One region of the Desemzia sp. FAM 23988 genome, then DNA from elsewhere that is predicted to be linked to it. Evidence: predicted binding sites of a transcription regulator. Region 1 holds the regulator's gene; each other region holds the start of a gene.
What was found. Region 1 encodes NrdR, which represses ribonucleotide reductase genes. Its sites were predicted from a motif close to ACACNATATATNGTGT; they were not measured.
Positions count from the first base shown of each region.

Region 2: nrdH (glutaredoxin-like protein NrdH) is a predicted target of NrdR. The motif match lies at 4,647-4,662, and genes of this name have one in related genera.
Region 3: ACEN4L_RS07480 (vitamin B12-dependent ribonucleotide reductase) is a predicted target of NrdR. The motif match lies at 2,320-2,335, and genes of this name have one in related genera.
Region 4: nrdD (anaerobic ribonucleoside-triphosphate reductase) is a predicted target of NrdR. The motif match lies at 2,562-2,577, and genes of this name have one in related genera.

Region 1 is NZ_JBGQQS010000002.1:195,760-202,061, reverse strand. Features, by position in the region: gene thrS (threonine--tRNA ligase) at 1-1,236, opposite strand, end outside; T-box leader at 1,322-1,539, opposite strand; gene dnaI (primosomal protein DnaI) at 1,593-2,531, opposite strand; gene ACEN4L_RS02370 (replication initiation and membrane attachment family protein) at 2,534-3,985, opposite strand; gene nrdR (transcriptional regulator NrdR) at 4,010-4,477, opposite strand; gene coaE (dephospho-CoA kinase) at 4,693-5,295, opposite strand; gene mutM (DNA-formamidopyrimidine glycosylase) at 5,312-6,190, opposite strand; gene polA (DNA polymerase I) at 6,216-6,302, opposite strand, start outside.
Region 2 is NZ_JBGQQS010000009.1:17,181-23,482, reverse strand. Features, by position in the region: gene sufU (Fe-S cluster assembly sulfur transfer protein SufU) at 1-248, opposite strand, end outside; gene ACEN4L_RS06680 (cysteine desulfurase) at 235-1,473, opposite strand; gene sufD (Fe-S cluster assembly protein SufD) at 1,473-2,750, opposite strand; gene sufC (Fe-S cluster assembly ATPase SufC) at 2,762-3,535, opposite strand; gene ACEN4L_RS06665 (gamma-glutamyl-gamma-aminobutyrate hydrolase family protein) at 3,821-4,564, shown strand; gene nrdH (glutaredoxin-like protein NrdH) at 4,776-5,009, shown strand; gene ACEN4L_RS06655 (ribonucleotide reductase stimulatory protein) at 5,006-5,377, shown strand; gene nrdE (class 1b ribonucleoside-diphosphate reductase subunit alpha) at 5,364-6,302, shown strand, end outside.
Region 3 is NZ_JBGQQS010000010.1:64,081-70,382, reverse strand. Features, by position in the region: gene ACEN4L_RS07490 (MetQ/NlpA family ABC transporter substrate-binding protein) at 1-615, shown strand, start outside; gene ACEN4L_RS07485 (amidohydrolase) at 916-2,109, shown strand; gene ACEN4L_RS07480 (vitamin B12-dependent ribonucleotide reductase) at 2,376-4,922, shown strand; gene mgsA (methylglyoxal synthase) at 4,977-5,408, opposite strand; gene ACEN4L_RS07470 (type 1 glutamine amidotransferase domain-containing protein) at 5,584-6,099, shown strand.
Region 4 is NZ_JBGQQS010000005.1:26,836-33,137, reverse strand. Features, by position in the region: gene ACEN4L_RS04315 (ABC-F family ATP-binding cassette domain-containing protein) at 541-2,169, opposite strand; gene nrdD (anaerobic ribonucleoside-triphosphate reductase) at 2,636-4,828, shown strand; gene nrdG (anaerobic ribonucleoside-triphosphate reductase activating protein) at 4,858-5,427, shown strand; gene ACEN4L_RS04300 (Dps family protein) at 5,554-6,015, shown strand; gene ACEN4L_RS04295 (phosphoglycerate dehydrogenase) at 6,176-6,302, shown strand, end outside.

The sequences.
Region 1 (6,302 bases):
ATCATATACAGCCAACATCAATTCTAAAGTGCGTTTGAATTCGTCTTGGATTTGATCAGGACGTACAAATGTATGTCCATCATTCAATGTCATTTCACGTACACGTTGCAATCCTGATAAAGCTCCACTCTTTTCATAGCGGTGCATTTGACCAAGTTCAGCAATACGGATCGGTAACTCACGGTAACTATGAATATCATTTTTGTATACCATCATGTGGTGTGGACAGTTCATTGGACGCAAGACAAGCATTTCTCCATCACCCATGTCCATTGGCGGGAACATGTCTTCATGGTAGTGATCCCAGTGCCCTGAAGTTTTGTACAAATTCACATCAGCCATAATAGGTGTGTAAACGTGTTGATAGCCTAAGCTGATCTCACGGTCAGTGATGTAACGTTCGATCGTACGACGGATAGTAGCACCTTTTGGCAACCAGAAAGGAAGACCTGACCCAACTTCTGGAGCGATCATAAACAAGTCTAATTCTTTCCCCAATTTACGGTGATCACGTTGTTTCGCTTCTTCACGCATTTGGATGAATTCTTTCAAATCTTTTTTATCAAAGAACGCTGTACCATAAATACGTTGCATCATTTTATTGTCAGAGTTTCCTCTCCAATAAGCTCCTGCAAGTGACAATAGTTTAAAGACTTGAATACGACCTGTTGAAGGAACATGAACTCCACGACACAAGTCCACGAAATCGCCTTGGTCATAGACTGTAATGATGTCATTTTCCGGAAGCGCAGTAATCAGTTCTACTTTGTATTCATCATCTTTAAATAATTCCAACGCTTCTTCACGAGAAACTTGTTTGCGCACGATTGGATTGTTTTCTTTCACGATATTCATCATTTCAGCTTCGATTTTCGGCAAATCTTCTTCTGTAATAGGCTGTTCAATATCTGTATCGTAGTAAAAGCCGCTGTCAATAGCGGGACCAACGCCAAATTTAATATCCGGGTATAACCGGCGTAGTGCATTAGCCATTAAGTGAGCTGTTGAGTGACGCAAAATTTGTATTGCATCTTCGTGATCTGGTGTCACGATCTCAATATTTCCATTTACTTCCAAAGGACGTTTGTAGTCTACTAACTCCCCATTGAATTTCCCAGCTAAGCCTTTTTTAGAAAGACTCTTGCTGATACTTGCCGCGATTTCTTCTGTTGTTACACCTGATTCAAACTCTTTTACTGCTCCATCAGGGAATGTTACTTTAATACTGTCTGACATGATAATTCCTCCAATAAATAAATTTAAGTACATTAAAAATATCAAAAAAAACAAAAAGCCCCATTTATGATCGAAAAAGGATCATAAATGGGACGTCAAATTACGTGGTTCCACCCAAGTTCAGCACACAACTAATCTGTGCTCTCTGGGCTATATAACGTTAGCTAAACGGCATGATGCTACTATAAGTTCACATCTGCTCTCGAAAGTGGTCAATACAAGTCCATTTTAGGAAATTCTCAGCAATCTTTCCCTCTCTTTAAAACGTGCCGCTTCTATTGGTGTCTTTCTCAAAGATTTTTATATCATAACTATTAAAACACGTTTATCGTTTTGGTGCAAGTTTTTTCAACATTTTATTCTTCATATTGTTGTTGGCGTCTATTGACACCTTGCATGGTAATTTCTTTCGCTAAGAAACGGATACGTTCCATAATTCGCTGAGCTTTCAACGGCTCATCTTCCCCACGTTGAGTGAACGTCAAATGTTCTTCCAACTGTTTCATATCAAGATTGGAAGAAAAGAAAGTCGGCAGCTGTTCTTGCATTCGATATTGCAAAATAACCCCTAAAACATCATCTCGAATCCAGCTGGACATGGAGTCTGCTCCGATATCATCCAACATTAAGATAGGCGCCCGCTTAACGGCTTCGATTTTTTCACCTGTCGTATTTTGACCTATGGATTGTTTCATTTCTACCGCAAAAGAAGGGAAATGCATTAAGGTAGATGAATAGCCGCTTTTTGCTAGTTCATGGGCAATCGCACCAAGTAAATAGGTCTTTCCTACACCGAATGAACCTTGTAAATATAGCCCTCGGTGAAACTTTTTCGGTTCATTCAGATATGCTTCCACAAAATCAAAAGCTTCTATCTTTGCTTGAAGTCGTTCATTCGTAGTTTGAAACTCCTTGAGTGTTGCTTCACGAATACCTTTTGGCATATCCATCGAATGAATCAAATTCTTAATACTTTTCTCCCTTTGTTTTGCCACTAATTCAGATGTTGGCACATAAGTCACATCAATATAGTGGTGATTCATAATCAATTTGGGTTGATATCCAGGAGCCAATTGATTGTCTTTATTATTCTGGTATTTTTTCTTTTCATTGACAAATTCGTACAATTTAGCTGCGCTTTTTTCGATAGCTGCTCGATCCAGTTCCTCATTGTGCTCTTGGATAAACTGTACGACATCTGTATCATTCATAACGTCTTGCATCAAGTTGTTGAACTCTTCGTTCCATTTTCTCTCTTTGATGATTTTTGTCAGGCTTTTTCCTACATCATCCATGATTACTCACCTTCTTTTTGCATATTCTGAATACGTGCCAGTCTTTCTTGAAGTTGTTTTTCCGCTTCTGGACTAATCGAAGTTTCTTTAGGTGTTTGGTACCCTTCTTTTGCCCAATCTGGCAGCTTCTCTTTGCGAACAACGTTTTTATTCCGTGAATAGTTATTATTTGACCGCGCAGCCGAAGTATTTTGCTTCCGGTCTTGATTCTTTTGGTATTTCTCTGCGTTTTCTTGGTACAGGTCACGTACTTTCTTCAAAGCAGCTTCTGGTGTTTTGATCTCATTTTGAGCCCAATCATTCGATATCGTATAAGCCAGTCCCTTTTCAAAAACGACTTTTCCTTGGACGACCAAAATGTAATGGATCAATATATTGATCACCGGATTCGATAAATGAGATTTTTTTACAATGTCTTCCAATGTCCATTCTTCTGGTTTAGAGATGTACCCATTTTTCTGTTCTTTGATATCGTTCATAAATTCAGCCGGAGAATACTGCTTGCTGGCTTCGATCACTTGAATATCAGAGTCTGAAAAACCTTGGTGTTTCAAATCTTGTTCCCTTTGTGATTGAGTGGCCGTAGTGACTTCTAGTTCTTGTTGCACAACATCCTGCAACTGTATTTTCTCTTTATTTTCGCGGTGGAAATCATCAACAATATTTTTCTTCAATTTGCGTGCATCAATAACGCCTGTATCCATATCTGATGCTTCCAAAATATAATGCTGCATCGCCAATTCATTAATAGCATACATATGGTGCAACGTCAGAATCGTTTCACGAATATCCGCTGTAATCGCCGAACGATTTACATAGTGCTGATTTAATCCATTGTAAAAGAAGTTCCAATCAAATGTGTCAGCATTCAAAGTGACTGCAGATTCCGCTGCATCCCCAATCAGTGAACGAGAGGATTTGAATAAGGTCTCATGTTGTTTCAACTGATCTGTATTCATATGATAGACATCCAAAAAAGACTTCGTAATTTCAGCATATTGATCTTTATTTATGGGCTGGACTGAAAATCGATTGCGCAATTGCTTGAATTTTCGTTCACCCACTCGCTCCAATAACAATAAACTAAATAAATCTTCTTCAAAAAAAGCTTTACTCGTTTGAGGTTTTTGGAGTTCATAGACATACAGCTTTTCGGGCTCGGTTTGGACAAAAGTTTTCAATAAGCCGATAGCTTCCAGTCGAATTCTGGCTTGATACACTTCTGGCATTCCGAGATTCAATAACGACAACAATTCTGCGTGAAGAATCCCTTCACTCCAAAATGTATCTTTCTCTGTTTCTGTCCACAACGTCATATATAAACTGTAGGCTGCAGAACCAATTAAAGGTTGATACAAAAAGGTCAGAATCTGTTGGTCTATATCCGAAAGCAATGCACTCTGTTTGACCATAAATCCATCTTTAGGACTCAGGTTTTTCCAAGGATACGACATACTTGGCTACTCCTTTCGTATCACTTATTTCTTTTCGGTTTTCTTCCGTTCCAATTCTTTCATTTCTTCCATAAAAACTCCAATGTCTTTAAACTGACGGTACACACTAGCAAAGCGAATATACGCTACATCATCGACCTCTGCTAATTTTTCCATCACATGTTCTCCAATAACCGTTGAAGACACTTCATTTTCTCCTAAACTACGGATATCATTTTCAATTTCATTCACAATTTTTTCCATTTGATCCATCGGAACAGGTCTCTTCTCACAGGACCGGATTACACCCCTAAGGATCTTTTCACGGTTAAATTCTTCGCGATCGCCATTCTTTTTCACTACTAATAGTGGAACACGTTCAATTCTTTCAAATGTTGTAAAACGGTATCGACACGATTCGCATTCTCTTCTACGACGAATAGCTCGTCCTTCATCTGCTGGACGGCTGTCGATGACCCTAGTTCCATTGTGTTGACAGCGAGGGCATTGCACTGTTCATCATCCTTTTTTTAAAAGTATTTTTTTGTATAATCATCCTATTGTACTTTGTTATATAGCCTATTATAACACAGATAGGAATTCTAAAAAACAGCTTATTCCTTATCAGAACAGGTTTTCCTTTTCCAAACCCTTTTTACAAGAACTGAAAAAAGCTAACGAAATCAGATAAATTCTGATGATTTCGTTAGCGTGTTGTTGCATCCAGGTTATTTACGAAAATCTTGCTTATCAAGCCAATACAACACTTGGTGTTGAGTGTTTTCTTTGGAGCCGTTGTTATCGATCACAAAATCGGCTTTCATGATTTTTTCAGTAATGGATTGTTGAGCAGCTATCTTTTGTTGAGCAGCTTTGACATCAATTTGATCTCGCTGCATCAGCCTCTCCAATTGTATACTGGGTGTAGTGGCTACCACCATTACTTTTTCTACATCCTGATCATATCCACTCTCAAATAGTAAAGGAATATCCAACACTATTAGTGGAGCTCCTTGATCAATGTACTTTTCTTTTTCAGTCTGAATCCAGACAGCTATCAAATCACCCAGTATATGATTTAATTTTTTTAATTCCGCTTTGTTTTGAAAGACAATTTTTCCCAATGCTTTGCGGTCTAAATTCCCGCTGGCCATTACGACCTCTTTCCCAAATGCAGCTTCTATCCGTTTTAACCCTTCTGTTCCTGGCTTTACTACTTCGCGGGCACCGACATCAGCATCTACTACAGGTACGCCAGCTTGTTTAAAAACATTGCTTACAGTTGACTTTCCAGTAGCAATACTGCCGGTCAGACCTAAAACAAAAGACATTTGAGTCCCCCCATCCTTAGCTCTCGCTCTTGACTTCATCCGATACTACAGGCAAGACATTTTTTTCAGTCCATTTTTGACAGTGTGCACAGTAATGCGTGCCCCGTTGAGCAACTTTCATTTTTTGAATCGGTCTTCCACAATTGATACACGGTTGTCCTGTACGTCCATAAACGGTTAGTTTTTGTTGAAATTGCCCGGCTTCCCCTAATGCGTTAAGGTAAGATCGTATCGTAGTTCCTCCCGCTTTGATGGCATTCCCCAACACTTGGATAATGGCTTGATGCAGCTTTTTAACTTCTGCCGGCTTCAAAGAATTGCCGGGTCTTATGGGGTGTATCTTAGCTTTAAATAAAGCTTCATCTACATAAATATTTCCTAATCCCGTTACCAATCCTTGATCCAACAATGCTGGTTTTATGGCTTTTTTAACGCGGCTTAACTTAGATTGAAACGGTTCTAGCAAAAACACCTCTGTAAAAGGCTCGGGCCCCAATCGCTGAATTCCAGCAACCGTTTCTTCCTCTCCCAGAGAGACCAGTTCCATCCGTCCAAACTTACGAACGTCCAAGTACCGAATATCTCTGCCGTCTGTCAGATGAAAAACGACATGTGTATGTTTTTTTAATTCATCTTCAGAAGGAACCACTTCATATTTCCCTTCCATGCGCAAATGTGAAATCAAGGTATAGTGATCAAAATCCAGCAACAAAAATTTTCCTCTGCGCCTAAATTTCCGCAAGGTTTCCCCCACTAATAATTCTTTAAAAGCTGCCCTCGATATCGCTCCCGCAATAATCCTATCCCAATACACAGAGACACTTTGAATCGTCACCTGATTTACTGTCGCCTCAAGACCTTTGCGGACAGTTTCAACTTCTGGTAATTCCGGCAAACTTTATTTCCTCCATTCCAACACTTTACTTCGCTTCGTACCAGCTTTGGCCGAAGTTGCTGTCTACTTTCAACGGCACGCTCAAATCGACGGCATGCTCCATTACATCTTC
Region 2 (6,302 bases), on a different contig from region 1:
TTCCCTATCATCACATCCGTCATCATACTTGCACTGGCACGACTGATGGTACAACCGTGTCCAGAAAAACAAATGTCTTTAATCAGGTTATCTTCGATTCTTAAATGCAATTGAATCACATCTCCACAAGTTGGATTGGTCAGTTCAATTTGATGGGTCGATTCTGCCAATCCCCCCTTGTGATGCGGGTATTGAGAATGATCAAGGATCACTTGTCGATAAAGCTGGTCTAATTTAGATAATGCCATGTTGGAAAAACTCCTTTACTGCTTGAATAGCTTCCACAAATTTGTCCACATCTTCTGTGGTATTGTACACATAAAAACTCACTCGAACAGTGGAATGCACGTTCAATTGACGCATCAACGGTTGAGCGCAATGAGTCCCAGCCCGAACCGCTATTCCTTCCATATCTAAAGCAGTAGCGACATCGTGTGGATGGATACCGTCGAGATTAAAGGCCACTACTCCTGTACGCAAAGCTGGATCAGTTGGACCATACACTGTCAAACCTTCTATTTTTTCAAGCTTCGTCCACAAATAGGCAATCAATTCTTGCTCCATAGCGTGTATATTTTCCATCCCAATTATGGATAAGTAATCGATAGCTGCTCCCAGTCCAATCACGCCTGCAACATTAGGGGTTCCCGCTTCAAACTTCCAAGGCAGTTCTTTCCAAGTACTGTCCTCCTCTTCCACCAGTTCGATCATTTCCCCGCCAAATTCAACAGGTTCCATTTGTTCCAATAAGTGTCTTTTTCCGTATAAGATGCCTATACCAGTCGGTCCCAACATCTTGTGTCCGCTAAATGCGTAAAAGTCGGCACCTAATGCTTGAACATCTACCGGCATGTGCGGCACGGCCTGAGCGCCATCCACTACTAAAACGGCACCAGTTTTGTGAATCAGTTCCGCCAATTCTGCTATAGGATTGATACTCCCCAGCACATTAGAACAATGGCTGATAGCAACAATTTTAGTTTGCTCTCCAATCAACTCTTCCGCTGCTGACATATCCACTTCTCCAGAATCCAATAGCGGAATGAATTTCAACACCGCTCCTGTTTTCTTGGCCAGTTGTTGCCATGGAATCAAGTTGGAATGATGTTCCATATAAGACAACACGATCTCGTCTCCTTTAGAAACATTGGCTTCTCCATAACTTCTGGCAACCCAGTTCAATGAGGTGGTCGTGCCGCGAGTAAAAATAATCTCCGCTGTTTCCTCAGCATGGATAAATTCACGCACTTTTTCTCTCACGGCTTCATATTGAGCAGTGGCTTGTTCCGCTAATGTATGAACACCGCGATGTACATTAGCATTGGAGGTTTCGTAATAAGTTTGCAAAGCATTCAATACAACAACAGGCTTTTGTGTAGTCGCTGCATTGTCTAGGTAAACTAACGGTTCATCATTGATTTGTTGTTTTAGTATCGGGAAATCTTTTTTTAACTGGTGACTGTTCAACTTCATTACAACAGCTTCCCTTCAATGGTACTGACCAAATCCTCACGAATGCTCTTCAATGGAATGGCTGCAATCACCGAACCTAAGAAACCACGGATCACCAATCGTTCTGCTTCAGCTTTTGGAATCCCGCGACTCATCAAATAGTACATTTCTTCTGGATCTACCCTACCAACACTGGCCGCATGACCTGCCGTTACATCATTTTCATCAATCAATAAAATGGGATTAGCATCGCCACGGGCTTTATCCGACAGCATCAACACTCGACTTTCTTGTTGAGCATCAGCCCCTTTTGCGCCTTTAATGATGTGTCCGATTCCGTTAAAAGTCAGCGTAGCGCGGTCTTTGATAACGCCATGTTGTAAAATATGCCCTACACTATGACGACCAAAATTGGTGACTCGAGTGTCGATCGCTTGAACCTGCTGATGCATGCTGATGGCTACCACTTTGATCTCACTGTGGGAACCTTCTCCCATCAGATCAGTATCAAAATCTGCGATCACATTTCCGCCGTTCATCACCCCTATCGCCCACTCCAATCTTGAGTCTTGCAATAAATGCCCTCTGCGGTTAAAGTACGAGACCGTGTTTTCTCCAAGCTGATCCACTGCTGAATACTTCACTTTGGCCCCTGATTTGGTGATTACTTCCGCAATAATCGAAGCAGCAGCCTTTTCCTCACCAATCGTTTCGAAACGCTCTACATACGTGAATTCACTGTTCTCGTCTGCATAAATCAAGATGTGTTTGGCAAATAATTCTTGCAGTTGGCTGTTTTGAACAAAGACAGCCTCAAATGGTTCTTCCACAATGACGTTTTTAGGAACATATAGAAAAAGTCCACTGTTCATAAACGCTGTGTGGAAAGCTGTCAATTTGTCTTCATTGAACTTGACGGCTAACTGCATATAGACTTCTTTGACTAAATCCCCATGTTCTTTAACAGCTGTGAACAAATCCGTGAAGATTACGCCTTGATCGATCAATTTTTGCGGCAAAGTTTCTTCTACTGTATTCTTCCCGAATTGCACCACACGTTGCGCGCTGTCTTCAGATAAAACAATACCTGAAAAAGATTCGTCGTCTTCAAATGTACTTGCCGGTACTTCCATTAGCGGCCAACGTTCATAATGAGCCCTCTCAATAACCGGAAGCTCCAGTTGGTCAATCTGATCATAAGCTTCTAATCTTAATTCCAACATCCACTCTGGTTCTTGGTGTTTTTGAGAAAATTGTTTTACAGCTTCAAAGTGATTCAAAGAACTCGTAACTTTCATCTCATTTCCTCCTAACCTTCAGTGGTTTCTACTTCTAATCCTAAATCTTCGCTGATCCCTTTGTACCCTTCACTTTCTAAACGTCTGGCCAATTCGGCTCCACCAGTCAAGACCACTTTACCGTTCATCATGATGTGCACTACATCTGGCACGATATAATTCAATAAACGTTGGTAATGCGTAATAATCAATGAACCAAAGTTCTCTCCACGCATCGCGTTGACCCCTTTAGACACCACTTGCAGGGCATCGATATCTAATCCTGAATCGATTTCATCTAAAATAGCAAAAGTAGGCTCAATCATCATCAATTGCAAAATCTCATTTCGCTTCTTCTCCCCGCCGGAAAATCCTTCGTTCAGATAACGTTCAGCCATTTCTTCCGGCATATCTAATACTGCCATTTTTTCATCCAATTTTTTAATAAATGACATGACGCCGATTTTGTCGTCTTCTGCTCTTCTGGCATTGATAGCTGCTCGCATGAACTCAGCGTTCGTGACCCCAGCAATCTCACTTGGGTATTGGACTGCTAAAAATAATCCCGCTCGAGCGCGTTCATCCACTTCCATTTCCAGCACATTTTCTCCATCTAATAAAATCTTGCCTTTTGTGACAGTATAGCTTGGATGTCCCATGATAGCTGCTGATAAGGTGGATTTCCCTGTCCCATTTGGTCCCATAATGGCATGGATCTCACCTGTTTTAATGACCAAATTGACCCCTTTTAAAATTTCCTTTTCTTCTATAAAAACATGCAAATCTTTGATTTCTAAAACTGACATGAAGAATCCCTCTTTTCTCTGCTTCCTTTAATAGGCTAATAATAACAGAATAATCGTATATTTTCACTACTTTATACAAAAACGAACAATATTTACACATTGTTAAAACAACATTAAAGACATAAAAAAACTTTCAAACGCACAAGCATGTTAAATTAAGCACAATGTAATTTAAACAAGTTTTCCTCATCCACATTATAGTCGCACTACCTTTTTCATCCTAATTCATGTAAAATAAGGGCTAACCATAATGGATTGGTTTGCTTTTGGAAAGGAAGTGTATTGATGAAACCGATTATTGGAATTCCGGGAAATATTTTAACCCCACAATCGCCTAATTTTGATGGATTGCCGATTACGTATACTCCTCAAGGTTTTGTAGAGGGAATAACGACCGCTTACGGTCTGCCTTCTGTCCTCCCGCTTGGAAACCCAGAAGATGCGAAAGAATACATTTCGCGAATCGATGGATTATTATTAGCTGGTGGTCAAGATGTTTCCCCTCTATTGTATGGTGAAGAACCGATTCCTGCTTTAGGAACAACTAGTCCTATTCGAGATACTTTTGAAATAGCTTTGATCAATGAAGCCATTCAGCAAAAGAAACCAATCTTAGCAGTATGCCGTGGGATGCAGATCTTAAATGTGGCTTTCGGAGGTTCTTTGTATCAAGATCTGGCTAGCTCTTACTCAGATTTGACCGTGCAACATATTCAACAAACGATGTATGACAATGGAGCTCATACGGTGACTATTGATCCCGACAGTCGTTTAGCTAGAATTTACGGAACGACTTATGTTGTCAATTCTTATCATCATCAAGCCATCAAAGAATTAGCAGATCCATTTGAAGCAGTTGCTTGGAGCAAGGACCGATTGATTGAAGCTTTTGAAGCTAAAGATCCTGAAACTAGTATCGTAGCCGTTCAGTGGCATCCAGAGTTGATGATTAAAACCGATAAAAAAATGCAACAACTCTTTACTGAGTTTGTAAGTCGAGTAAAAAAAAATAATGCGCCTGCTTTATAAAAAAAAAATCAAAGACTTCCGTAAAAATGCGTTATGGAAGTCTTTTTTTGCTGTTTCGGACAAAAATAAAAAAGCTTGCAAAACACTACATATTGTGTTTAGAAGCTTGTGAATAGGATAATTTATCAAAATATAGTATTTCGATTGCAACTCTCTTTGAAGGAGTGTAGAATAAAAACTACTAAGAGAAAAGTTCAAAGGAGAATGAAAAATGGCTGATAAAACTATCGTAATTTACTCAAAACCAAATTGCATGCAATGTAATTTTACCAAAAAATACTTAGATGATAAAGGTGTTCTTTACGAAATAAAAGATATATTTGAGTCTGAAGAAGCATTAGCAGAAGTCAAAGAATTAGGTTTCAGCTCTGTACCTGTCATCTTAGCTGATGGACAAGATGCATTTAATGGATTCCGCCCAGATTTATTGGACCAATTAGCATGAAAATAGTTTTTATTTCTTTAACCGGCCAAACGAGAAAATTTGTTCAAAAATTAGATATGGATTTGTTGGAATTGACTCCGACAAATCCATTTATCAGTATTAACGAACCTTTTGTGATCGTTACGCCGACCTATGAAAAAGAAGCTACCGAAATTCTGAATGATTTTCTTGAAACTGCTGATAACAAACAGTACTTTAAGGGCATCGCGGGCGGCGGGAACTTGAATTTTGCTCAATTGTTTGTCTTTACAGCAAAAGATTTGGCAGCTGAATATGATGTACCATTATTACATACCTTTGAATTTCAAGGGAATGACGAAGATGTAAAAAAATTAAAGAAAGCGGTGAACGACCTTGGAAAAGCCTAAATTAGCTACAAAACCCAATGAGGTCACTTATTTTAAACTGAACAATGAATTGAATCGACCAGTCAATGGATCTATCCCATTGCACAAAGATCGTGAAGCCGTGCGTGCTTACTTCTTGGAATATGTGAATCCCAACACGGTTTTCTTCTATACTTTAGATGAAAAATTAAACTACTTGATTACTAACGATTATATCGAAGAAGAATTTTTGAACCAATACGACAGACAATTCGTTAAAGACTTGTTTAATGAAATGTACAACCGTAAATTCCGCTTCCGTTCGTTTATGTCGGCTTACAAATTCTACACACAATATGCTTTAAAAACGAATGATGGCAAACGTTTCTTAGAACGTTATGAAGACCGTATTGTGTTTAACGCTTTGTATTTAGCAGAGGGCGACACAGAATTGGCTTGGACGATTGCGGATGAAATCATCAATCAACGTTATCAACCGGCTACTCCTACCTTCTTAAACGCTGGACGTAAACGTCGTGGTGAATTAGTGTCTTGTTTCTTGATCCAAGCAACAGATGACATGAACAGCATCGGCCGTACCGTCAACAGTGCATTGCAATTGTCGCGTATCGGTGGCGGAGTTGGAGTGAACTTGTCCAACTTGCGTGCTGCAGGAGATCCAATCAAGAAAATTGAAAATGCCTCTAGCGGTGTTGTCCCAGTTATGAAATTATTGGAAGACAGCTTCAGCTATTCAAATCAGTTAGGACAACGCAATGGTGCTGGAGCAGTATATTTGAACGTCTTCCATCCGGACATTGTTTCTTTCTTATCGACTAAGAAAGAAAATGCCGATGAAAAGGTCCGTGTTAAAACACTCTCTCTTGGTTTGACTGTACCGGATAAATTCTACGAATTGTGTGCCCATGATGAGCAGATGTACTTGTTCAGCCCGTATGATGTGGAA
Region 3 (6,302 bases), on a different contig from region 1:
GCACAACCCAATAACGCATTGGATGAAGGCGAAGTAGACTTGAACTCTTTCCAACATCAAATCTTCTTAGATTCTTACAACGAGGACAGTGGCACTGATTTAACGGCTATTGGAAATACCGTGATCGCTCCACTTGGTATTTATTCTCAAAACCTTACTTCTATTGAAGAAATAAAAGAAAATGATATTGTGGCTATTCCGAATGACGTTACAAATGGCGGTCGTGCATTATTGCTATTGCAAACAGCTGGTCTGATAACAGTCGATCCTGCAGCTGAAACAACACCTACAGTGAACGATATTACAGATAACCCTTTAAACCTTGAGATCCAAGAACTAGATGCTGCTCAAACAGCCCGCTCTCTTCCGGACGTAGCTGTTTCCATCATTAACAGCGGTATGGCAGTTGATGCAGGTTTCGTCCCTGTAGAAGACGCTATCTTCCTAGAACCAGTCGATGACAACTCTGAACCCTACATCAACATCATCGTAGCACGTGCCGAAGATACAGAAAACGAATTGTACCAAAAAGTCGTAGAAGCTTATCAAGCAGAAGACACTAAAGAAATAATCGCAGAATCCTCAAAAGGCTCCTCAGTACCAGCTTGGGACTAAAACAGAGAGCGAAGAAAAGCGTTTTGCCTATCGACTATAAGAAAATCCCAACAGGCAGGTGTTTTTTACCTGACAGTTGGGATTAGCTTATAGTCGCATAGGCAGCTTTTCGCAACTCGTTTAAAACAGAGAGCGGAGCAAGGCGTTTAGACTCTCGTAGAGTTCACCTTTCCCTTTTAATTGGGTGCTTTTCCCAACTAAAAGGGAAAGTGAAATCGTAGAGAGTCTGCCTTGCGCAGCTCGTTTCAGATCAGAAACCAAAAAAACAGCAACACCAACATTCTAAGGAGGAAATCATTCATGACGACAACACTCACACAAACAACAATCAAAGAAGAAATTTTACAAGGTGCCGATGAGGTGATTGCTTTAAGACGCTTTTTCCACCAACATCCTGAACCGAGCTTAAAAGAATTTGAAACAATCAAACGTATTAAAGAAGAACTCGACAAATTAGGTATACCCCATGAGTCTGTCGGTGAAACTGGAGCTATTGGAACGATCACTGGTGGTAAAGGCCCAGGTAAAACCATACTTTTGCGGGCGGACATTGATGCATTGGAGTTAGATGATGCTAAAGACAAACCTTATAAATCATTAAAACCAGGTTTACATCATGCATGCGGTCATGATGGTCACGCCTCTGCTCTACTCGGTGCCGCCAAAATTCTTAAAAATCATGAAGCAGACTTCAAAGGAACAATCAAACTAGCTTTTCAGCAAGCTGAAGAAATCGGTGCTGGTGCTCGTCAATTTGTCAAAGGCGGTTTTGTAGACGGTGTGGATCAAGTATTTGGCATCCATGTTTCTTCGGGCACTCCTATTGGAAAAATCGACATTACTTCTGGTGCTTCTAATGCATCATGTGATATTTTTAAAATCAAAGTGCATGGAAAAAGCAGTCATGTAGGCAAACCACATTTAGGAAAAGATGCTTTACTAGCTGCAGCTGCTATCACAGTTGAATTGCAAAGTATCGTCGCACGCGAAGTAGACCCATTGGATCAAGCAGTTGTTGCTGTCGGTGTGTTAAACGCAGGCACGCGGTACAATATTGTCGCCAATGAAGCCAGTTTAGAAGGAACCGTTCGCACATTTAGCCACGAAACACGCCAGTTTGTCTTGGAGGCTGTGGAACGTGTAGCTCGTGAGGTAGCCAAAGCTCATCGGACGACGATTGAATTTGAAAACTACGATGCTGCCGCTCCTCTTATCAACGACCCAATTGCAGCTAAACGCGCTGAACGAGTAGCTGCTGGCATTGTTGGTGTTGAAAATATCATTACTGATTCACCAAAAAGTATGGGCGCTGACGATTTTGCCGATTATTTAGCAGTCGCTCAAGGCGTGTATGCTTTTGTGGGAACACGTAACCCAGATGATCCAGATACTTGCTATGGTCACCACCACGAAAATTTCGATATCGATGAACGCGGTTTGGCTATCGCAACGGAACTGCATGTGAATTACGCACTCGACTTTTTAACTGAATAATAGACAGTTTTGTCATTCGATTCTTATAAAAAAACTCAGAAAAAATTCTGAGTTTTTTTATTTGGATATATTCCTTAGATACTCTTGCTTTCATGTGATTTTTCAAAAGACAAGCACATTTTCTGTTAGAAATAAAGACTTAAAAACATATTTTGTTTGATATATAATAAACTAAGTATTACAATATATAGCGTATAAACTATTTTCGAAACACTATATATTGTGTTTTTTTGTGCGAATATTGACTAAAGATTGGAGTGTTGGTTATGGCAATGAATATATCATCGAACGCAACTTTAAATATCAAACAATTAAATGGGGACATCAAAGGATTTCCTCAAGTCCACCCTATCACTGAAGAGATGAGTCTAACTTTTGAGGGGGTCTCTCGTTTAGTGATGCTCGACCGCTATTCGTTTAAAGACACCTCAAAAATGACTCTCTCTACGGGAGATTTAGTGGTCTTAACCATTAAAGAAGATCCAAAATATCCTGCTCGCGGCACTGGATTCATCACCGAACTGAATCATCAAAAAAATCAAGTGACGGTTCTTGTCGAAGAAGAATATAGAAGTAATCTAGAAGATGCTCATGAACGCGAAACAGGTGAAATCGTTCGTAGTATCGACACCATTGAAAAGCCATTAGAAATCTATTACGAACAAATCGCAAAACGAAACGCCAGCGGATTATCAGAGGTTGAAGCTGGTTCTCAACAAGCTGCTGCTTTCGAAGACTTTTACGCAGAATTGAAATCGTTGAATTTTGTTCCAGCCGGTCGTGTCTTGTATGGTGCAGGTTCTCAAACAGAAGTTACTTACTTTAACTGTTACGTGATGCCTTTTGTAGAAGACTCTCGTGAAGGGATTTCTGATCACCGGAAACAAGTCATGGAAATTATGAGTCGTGGTGGCGGTGTGGGAACAAATGGTTCGACTTTACGTCCTCGCAATACATTAGCACGTGGAGTAAACGGGAAATCTTCTGGTTCCATCTCTTGGTTAGACGACATTGCTAAATTGACCCATTTAGTAGAACAAGGTGGCAGCCGTCGAGGTGCTCAAATGATCATGCTGGCTGACTGGCATCCAGATGTGCTTGAGTTTATTATTTCCAAAATGCAAAACCCTCGTATTCTTCGTTTCTTAATTGAGCAAACAGAAGACGAGCAAATCAAACAGCTGGCTCAAGAAAAATTGAACTTTACTCCTTTCAGTGAAAAAGAAAAAGCGTTGTATCAAGGAGTCCTTAATTACAAAAACATGCCTGGAACTGGTGGATTTGACGTTTCTATTATCAAAGAAGCAGAAGATAAATTGCACACAGGTGGTACTTACTCTGTTCACAATCCAGATTTCTTAACAGGTGCCAATATTTCGCTGTGCTTAACAGATGATTTTATGCAGGCTGTCGAAAACGACGAAGAATATCAATTGAAATTCCCTGATGTTGAAAATTACAGCCCTGAAGAAATGGACTATTACAATGCTCATTGGGCAGACTGCGGTGATGTTCGTGAGTGGGAAGCTCAAGGCCATGGCATACGTGTCTATCGTTCTATTCGTGCACGCGAATTATGGAAATTGATCAACATTTGTGCAACTTATTCTGCAGAACCTGGCGTTTTCTTTATCGACAATGCCAATAAGAAAACTAATGCTACTGCATATGGGCAAAAAGTAGTGGCTACGAACCCTTGTGGCGAACAACCTTTAGCTCCTTTCTCTGTTTGTAATTTGGCAGCCGTTAATTTGGCGCAAATGGTCAACAAAGATACGCAATCAGTCGACTTTAACAAATTAACTCAAACTGTTAAAACAGGTGTTAGAATGCAAGATAATGTCATTGATGCGACCCCTTACTTCCTAGAAGAAAATGAGCAGCAAGCCCTTGGCGAACGTCGCGTTGGTCTCGGCGTCATGGGATTAGCCGATTTATTGATTTATATCGGTGAGACTTATGGTTCTGAATCTGGGAATCAATTGGTCGATGAAGTCTTTCAAACCATTGCAATTTCAGCTTATGAAGCTTCCATTGAATTGGCTAAAGAACGCGGTAGTTTCCCCTTCCTGATTGGGAATACAGATGAAGAAACAGCTCAACTAAGAGAAAACTTTATTAATACTGGGTATATGAAAGAAATGCCGGAACACATTCGCGAAGGCGTCTTGAAACATGGTATCCGTAATTCTCATTTATTAACAGTTGCGCCAACAGGTTCTACAGGAACGATGGTCGGTGTCTCTACTGGACTAGAACCTTACTTCTCTTTCTCTTACTACAGAAGCGGACGTTTGGGCAAGTTTATTGAAGTCAAAGCAGATATTGTTCAAGAGTATTTGGACAGACACCCTGAAGCAGATGCCAATTCTCTTCCAGAATTCTTTGTTTCAGCGATGGAATTAGCTCCTGAAGCTCACGTAGATGTGCAAACTACTATCCAACGTTGGGTAGACAGTTCTATCTCTAAAACGGTAAACGCGCCACGCGGTTACAGTGTAGAACAAGTTCAAGGTATTTACGAACGTCTTTACAACGGAGGCGCTAAAGGCGGCACAGTTTACGTTGACGGCAGCCGTGATACTCAAGTGTTGACTCTAAAAGCGGAAGAAAATACTTGGGAAGAGGACGCTCTTGCACCTACTCCTAACGAAACTAAAGTAGAAATAAAAGCTTTTGCGGATGCTGAAGAAGTTAATATCGGTAACGAAGTAGGTGATACATGTCCTATTTGCCGCCAAGGTACTGTCGAAGATATCGGCGGCTGCAATACATGTACTAACTGCAGCGCTCAATTAAAATGCGGTTTATAGAATCACTTGGAAAAATCCCCGCGGACACTTGGTCTGCGGGGATTTTTCAGGTAATCAGATATCGATGGAATCTCGTTCTCTTTTTTTAGCAATTTCTCTCCAATTTAAGAAACCGGCATCTAATCCGCGCAACAACATTTCAGCTGTCCCAAGATTGGTTGCTAAAGGAATTTCATAGACATCGCTCAAACGCAGCAAAGCAGAAATATCCGGTTCGTGAGGTTGCGAAGTCAACGGGTCACGAATAAAAATCACCATATCTATTTTGTTATCTGAGATGAAAGCACCGATTTGTTGATCTCCGCCTAGGGGTCCTGATTTAAAACGGTGAATCGGTAATCCAGTGGCTTCAATAATTCGTTCTCCAGTGGTTCCCGTTGCATAAAGTGTGTGTTTATTTAAGATTTCTTGGTAAGCGATACTTAGCTTTACAATGTCATCTTTCTTTTTATCATGGGCAATCAAAGCAATATTTAATTTAATCAACTTATTCACTCCATTCCATTATCTTTTCTTTCTTATCATACCATTTAGCATTCTAAATTTAAAACTCTGCTCTGTATCGTGAGAATTTTTTTGCAAAAGCCCTATTACTTGATGCTCTTTTCTAATTTCGTTACACTGATTTTAGAATCAAAAAAAAACAGAAAAGGAGATTATTATGGGAAAAAAAGTAGCAACCGTTATAACTAAATTATTCGAAGATGTTGAGTTTACTTCTCCAAAAGAGGCTTTAACAGATGCTGGCCATGAAGTAGTCACCATTGGCTTTGAAGCTGGTGAAACAGTTGAGGGCAAAAAAGGCGAAGCTTCTGTGACTATCGATAAAGGGATTGACGATGTAAAACCTGAAGATTTCGATGCCCTGTATATACCAGGCGGTTTTTCTCCAGATCAACTTCGTAAAGATGACCGTTTCTTGGCTTTTGTCCAAGCTTTTGCAAATGATCAAAAACCGATTTTCTCTATTTGCCACGGACCGCAGTTATTGATCAATGCAGAAGTCGTAAAAGGCAAAAAATTAACTGCTGTGAAGCAAGTTGCTGTTGATTTAAAAAACGCAGGAGCAGATTTTATTGATGCTGAAGTAGTTACAGATGACAGTGGTATGATTTCCAGTCGTACTCCTGATGATTTGCCAGCTTTTAACAAAGCGATTGTAGCTGCATTAGATTAAATCGCTTACTAAATAAGTATTTTTTCATTAAAATACCCTAAAAACTTCACCTGTTTTTCATGAAGAGTTTTCGGGAAATTGTTATACTATTTTTAGTCGTTTAAGTAAACCTAAAAATTTTCAGACTCTTTTCTCCCCCTAATGAAAAGAGACTTATCCCTAATAGTAGAAACCTATCCCGGTTTCTACTTTTTTTTGCGTAA
Region 4 (6,302 bases), on a different contig from region 1:
TGTATTTGCCGAAGAGCCCGTCCAGAAAAATTCTGGACGGGCTCTTCGGCATCTTTATCTTGAACAAATAGGCTTGATTGAGAAGACGAATAAGGTCTATCTCAGAAGAAAAAGCCCCTTATTAGTCAAGTGGGAATTTATGTGAAGCTCGCTTGATCAGCAAACCAGTACTCTATGATAATTGAACTCCCTCTTAGTACCATATTTCACTGTTTGAAAGCACTATATGGTAGTTGAACACCTGTTTAGTACCCTATCTCACTGTTTGAAAGCACGATATGGTAGTTGAGCATCTTACTAGTACCGTATCTTTCTGTTTGAAAGCACGGTATGGTAGTTGAGCACCTTACTAGTACCGTAACTTTCTGTTTGACAGTTTTATTAGTCAAGTGGGAATTTATGTGAAGCTCACTTGATCAGTAATCTACTTTTATAGATAGATAAACAGAAAAAGCACTCCCGCTACTGAATAATTTTTCAGTAACGGGAGTGCTTTTTAGTGAGAGGTTTTTTGTCCTAATTCTCAATAATTAGTCTAGATTATTTTGCGTAAAGTTCTGCGATTTGTTTTTGAACTGTTTCATTGTCCAAGAATTCATCGTAAGTGGTTTCCGCACGGTCAACAACTCCGTTTGGTGTCACTTCAATAATGCGGTTCGCGATTGTTTGGATAAATTGGTGGTCATGTGAACTAAATAGTAATGAACCTTTGAAAGCGATCAAGCCATTGTTCAATGCTGTAATAGATTCTAAGTCCAAGTGATTAGTAGGGTCATCCATTACCAATACGTTGGCTTTACTTAACATCATTTTAGACAACATACAACGAACTTTTTCTCCCCCTGAAAGGACAGAGACTTCTTTCAGTACTTCTTCACCAGAGAACAACATACGTCCTAAGAAGCTGCGTAAGAATGTATTGTCACTTTCTTCTTTAGAAGCATACTGACGCAACCAGTCAACGATCGTTAACTTGCCATTTGCAAATTCAGCTGAATTGTCTTTTGGTAAATAAGATTGAGAAGTGGTAACTCCCCATTTGATCGTACCTGAATCAGGTTCCATTTCACCCATAATGATTTTGAAGAGAGTTGTGATAGCAATATCGCTTTCTCCTGTGAAGGCTACTTTGTCATCTTTGTTCAAACTAAAGCTGATGTTGCTCAAAATTTGTTTGCCATCGATAGATTTAGAAATGTTTTCCACACGCAATAAGTCATTTCCAATTTCGCGTTCAGGTTCGAAGCCGACAAATGGGTAACGGCGAGTAGAAGGTTGGATATCATCCAAAGTAATTTTTTCCAGTGTTTTCTTACGAGAAGTTGCTTGTTTCGATTTAGAAGCATTTGCACTGAATCGAGCAATAAAGTCTTGTAGTTCTTTTACTTTTTCTTCTTTTTTCGCGTTTTGGTCAGCTTGCAATTTAGCAGCTAGTTGACTAGACTCCAACCAGAAGTCATAGTTTCCAACGTACAATTTAATTTTACCAAAGTCTACGTCACACATATGTGTACAGACTTTATTCAAGAAGTGGCGGTCATGAGAAACAACGATGACCGTATTTTGAAAATTGATTAAGAACTCTTCCAACCATTCGATAGACTTTTTATCCAATCCATTGGTAGGCTCATCCAATAATAGAACATCTGGTTTGCCAAATAAAGCTTGAGCTAATAAGACTTTCACTTTTTGTCCACCAGATAATTCACTCATTTTTAGGTAATGCAAGTCTTCTTGAATGCCTAACCCTTGTAGTAATGTAGCTGCTTCAGGTTCAGCTTCCCAACCATTTAAATCTGCAAATTCTCCTTCAAGTTCGGCAACTTTGATGCCGTCTTCGTCAGAAAAATCAGGTTTCATATAAATAGCATTTTTTTCTTGCATAATGTCATACAAGCGTTTGTGGCCCATAATAACAGTGTCTAAAACCGTTTGGTCTTCATAATCATAATGGTTTTGTTTTAAGGTTGCCATACGTTCATCTGCAGCCATAGAAATATTCCCGGTAGATGGTTGGATTTCACCAGATAAAATTTTTAAAAAGGTTGATTTTCCAGCACCATTTGCTCCAATCAAGCCATAACAATTCCCTGGAGTGAATTTTAAATTCACTTCATCAAATAATTTACGATCAGGAAATTGCAAACTTACGTCCGATACAGTGATCATTAATTTATTCCCTCTATTCTTTATATTGTCGCAGGTCAACTAGTTGTATGTCTCCGGCTTCCAATTTTTTGTTGATCGCGCAACAGAAATTTAAAGTAGAACTCCACAACCAGTAAAAGCCCGATTAGTTCAACTAACATTCAGCGGAGTAAATTGCACCACTAAATGAAGTCTCACTTTATCTGCATAATTTTAGCATACTAATATTTAGAAAGCGATAGTATTGTGCTTTTTCTCATATTCAATAGTAACAATTTGTTCAAAATGAATGAAGATAAGATGGATACAGGACAGAGGGAATTTAATTTAAAATTGGTCAAATGTTATTGCTATTTTTATTTGTGATGTTTATAATATGGTTATCCATATATAGATTGTTTTATTGGATTTACATACTATATATAGTGTTTAGTAGGATTTTAAATATGTTAATAAATGAACTAATTAATAGTGAGTGGGGTAAAAAATGATGAGTCCATTAGTTGTTACGACGAAAAATGAGATGCTGAATGTGATCAAACGAGATGATCGGATGATACCGTATGACCTCGATAAAATAATGAATGCTTTGATGAAGTGTTCATTACAAGTAGAAAATCTGGTAGATGAGTTCCGCATGACTAAAATTTACACTTTAGCTTTGCAAATCGACCACGAAATAGCTCATCGCTTCAAAGAAGACATCAAAATTTATGAAATACAAAGCATTGTGGAACACTGTTTAGTGGAAGCTGGGGAAACTAAGATGGCCGAAGCTTACATCCATTACCGGAGTATGCGGGATATTGAGCGACAACAGTCCACAGATGTCAATCAGTCGATCAACAAGCTGCTTTCACGAGACGAGACCGTTATCAATGAAAATGCGAATAAAGACAGTAAAGTGTTCAATACTCAACGTGATTTGACAGCAGGAAGTGTAGCCAAAGCAATCGGATTGCAAATGCTGCCTAAGCATGTAGCAAATGCCCACTTAAAAGGAAATATCCATTTTCACGATTTGGATTATCAACCTTACTCACCAATGACAAACTGTTGTTTGATCGATTTTAAAAACATGTTTGAAAACGGTTTTAAAGTTGGGAATGCAGAGGTGGAATCACCAAAATCGATCAATACGGCTACAGCCCAAATGGCACAAATCATTGCCAATGTTGCTTCTAGTCAGTATGGCGGATGCAGCGCCGATCGGGTAGATGAATTGTTGGCGCCTTATGCGGAAAAGAATTACCAAAAGCATATAGCAGATGCAGAATATTGGATCGATGGAAAAGAAAGAAAACACAAATATGCATTTGCTAAAACCAAAAAAGATATTTATGATGCTATGCAAAGCTTAGAGTATGAAATCAATACCCTTTATTCGTCTAACGGACAAACTCCTTTTACAACACTGGGATTTGGACTAGGAACGAATGAATTTGAACGAGAGATTCAAAAGGCGATTCTACAAGTGCGTATTGAAGGGTTGGGAAAAGAAAAAAGAACCGCTATTTTTCCAAAACTGGTCTTTACATTACGTCGTGGAGTGAATTTAGAGGCGCAAGACCCTAATTATGATGTGAAGGCATTAGCAGTTGAATGCAGCACTAAGCGGATGTATCCGGATGTTCTTAGCTACGATAAAATCGTTGAATTGACAGGCAGTTTTAAAGCTCCAATGGGGTGCCGTTCTTTTTTACAAGGCTGGCAAGATGAAAATGGAAATGAAGTAAATTCCGGGCGTATGAATTTAGGCGTGGTAACGTTAAATCTGCCGCGCATTGCTCTTGAATCGAATGGAGACAAAGCGAAATTCTGGAATGTGTTCAGCGAGCGTATGCAGGTCGTGAAAGATGCTTTAGTTTATCGCATTGGTCGAGTAAAAGAAGCGACACCAGAAAATGCGCCTATTTTGTACAAATATGGTGCATTTGGCACGCGCTTAAGTGATGAAGACGCAGTGGATGAAGTCTTTAAACACAAACGCTGCACGGTTTCGATCGGATACATCGGGTTATATGAAGTCGCGACTGTTTTCTATGGTCCAAATTGGGAAACCAACAAAGAAGCTAAAGAATTTACTATAGAGATAGTGCGTCAAATGAAGCAAAATGCTGACGTTTGGGCTGCTGAATACGATTATCACTTTAGTGTTTATTCTACGCCTTCTGAAAGTTTAACAGATCGTTTTTGCCGATTGGACAAACAGAAATTTGGAGAAATCGCTTGTATTACTGATAAAGAATATTATACCAATAGTTTTCATTATGATGTGCGCAAACAACCGACTCCATTTGAAAAAATCGAGTTTGAAAAAGTCTATCCGCAGTATTGTTCCGGCGGCTTTATCCATTATTGCGAGTATCCAGTACTGCGTCAGAATCCAAAAGCTCTGGAAGCCGTATGGGATTTTGCGTACGACCGAATAGGTTATCTAGGTACGAATACTCCTATCGATCATTGTTACAAATGTGGGTACAATGGCGAATTTGAACCAACCGCTAAAGGTTTCCAGTGCCCAGCGTGCTTCAATACAGACCCAATGACTTGTGATGTGGTAAAACGGACTTGCGGGTATTTAGGGAATCCGCAACAACGCCCAATGGTCCATGGACGTCATGAAGAAATCGCGGCGCGTAAGAAACACATTACAGATGAACGCACTTATCTTGTTTAAAAGCATAATGAGTGGAGGAGGACGATAAAATGGCGCCTAGAATTCCACAGCAGCCAAAACCTAAAGCTTGGCTGTCTGAAAAGTGGACCCAGAAAAAAATAGCGGACTATAAACCCTTTAATTTTGTGGATGGAGAAGGTATTCGATGCAGTGTTTACGTCAGCGGATGCTTGTTCAACTGCCCGGGCTGTTACAATAAAATCGCTCAAGATTTTTCATACGGAGTAGAATACACACAACAACTAGAAGATCAAATTATTGCTGATCTAGGACAGACTTATGTCCAAGGGTTAACTTTGTTAGGCGGGGAGCCGTTCTTGAATACGCCAGTATTGCTGCAATTATGTGAGCGTGTACGACAAGAATTCGGCCGAACAAAAGATATCTGGTCGTGGACAGGTTACAAATGGGAGAATCTGCAACAGGAGTCTGCGGATAAGTTAGCTTTACTCCATTATGTGGATGTCTTAGTAGATGGTCCTTTTATCTTAGCTGAGAAAGATTTAACGAAAGCCTTCCGTGGAAGCCGTAACCAACGGATCATTGATGTAGCCAAGACGAAATCAACCGGTGAAATAGTCCTTTATATTGATGATTGATTATGGTTGATAAAAAGATCAAAATTTTTGTAAAAAAGAATGGTTTTAATTGACAAATTATATGGGTTTGTTTATAATAATTATAAGGTAATAGAAAAACTAAACAAAAACAAGGAGGATTTTTTCATGGCAAATCAAGAAGTACAAGAGTATTTGAACAACACAGTAGCAACATTGGGTGTATTTTATACGAAATTACATCAACATCATTGGTACGTAAAAGGATCTCACTTCTATACACTGCATGAAAAATTTGAAGAATTGTATGATTCAGTTAATGAAGTTTTCGATGAAGTAGCTGAACGGTTGATCACGATCGGCGGTAAGCCTTACTCTACATTGAAAGAATTTATAGATCACTCAGCTATTCAAGAAAGTCCTTATACAACAGAAAAAGCGGCTACTGAAATGGTGGAAGCAGTTGTGGCTGATTTAAGATTATTAGCAGATAGTTTAACAAAAGGAATCGAATTAACGGGTGAAGCTGGAGACGACGTGACACAAGACTTATTGATCGGGTATAAGACCGATGTGGACAAAAACATTTGGATGTACCAAGCGTTCTTAGGAGAAAGCCCAGTAGAATAACCATTTATTAAAGAGGTCAGGAAAACAAACATTCCTGGCCTTTTTTTTTCAGGTCTTGCAAAATCCTTTATTGATTCAATGAATAGGAAAGATTTCTTTTCTAATAGGAAGAAAAATGACATAATAGAGTTGAAGTCGAGTTTGAATAGGGGGATAACGAATGAACGAAAAAGGTATTTGGTTATTGAATGAAATGAAACCCGAGCACTTTAAAAAGGCGCAAGAAATAGCACCTGATTATGACTTGATTAAAGGGTGGGAGGAAAACAGTGAACTGGATTACCCTG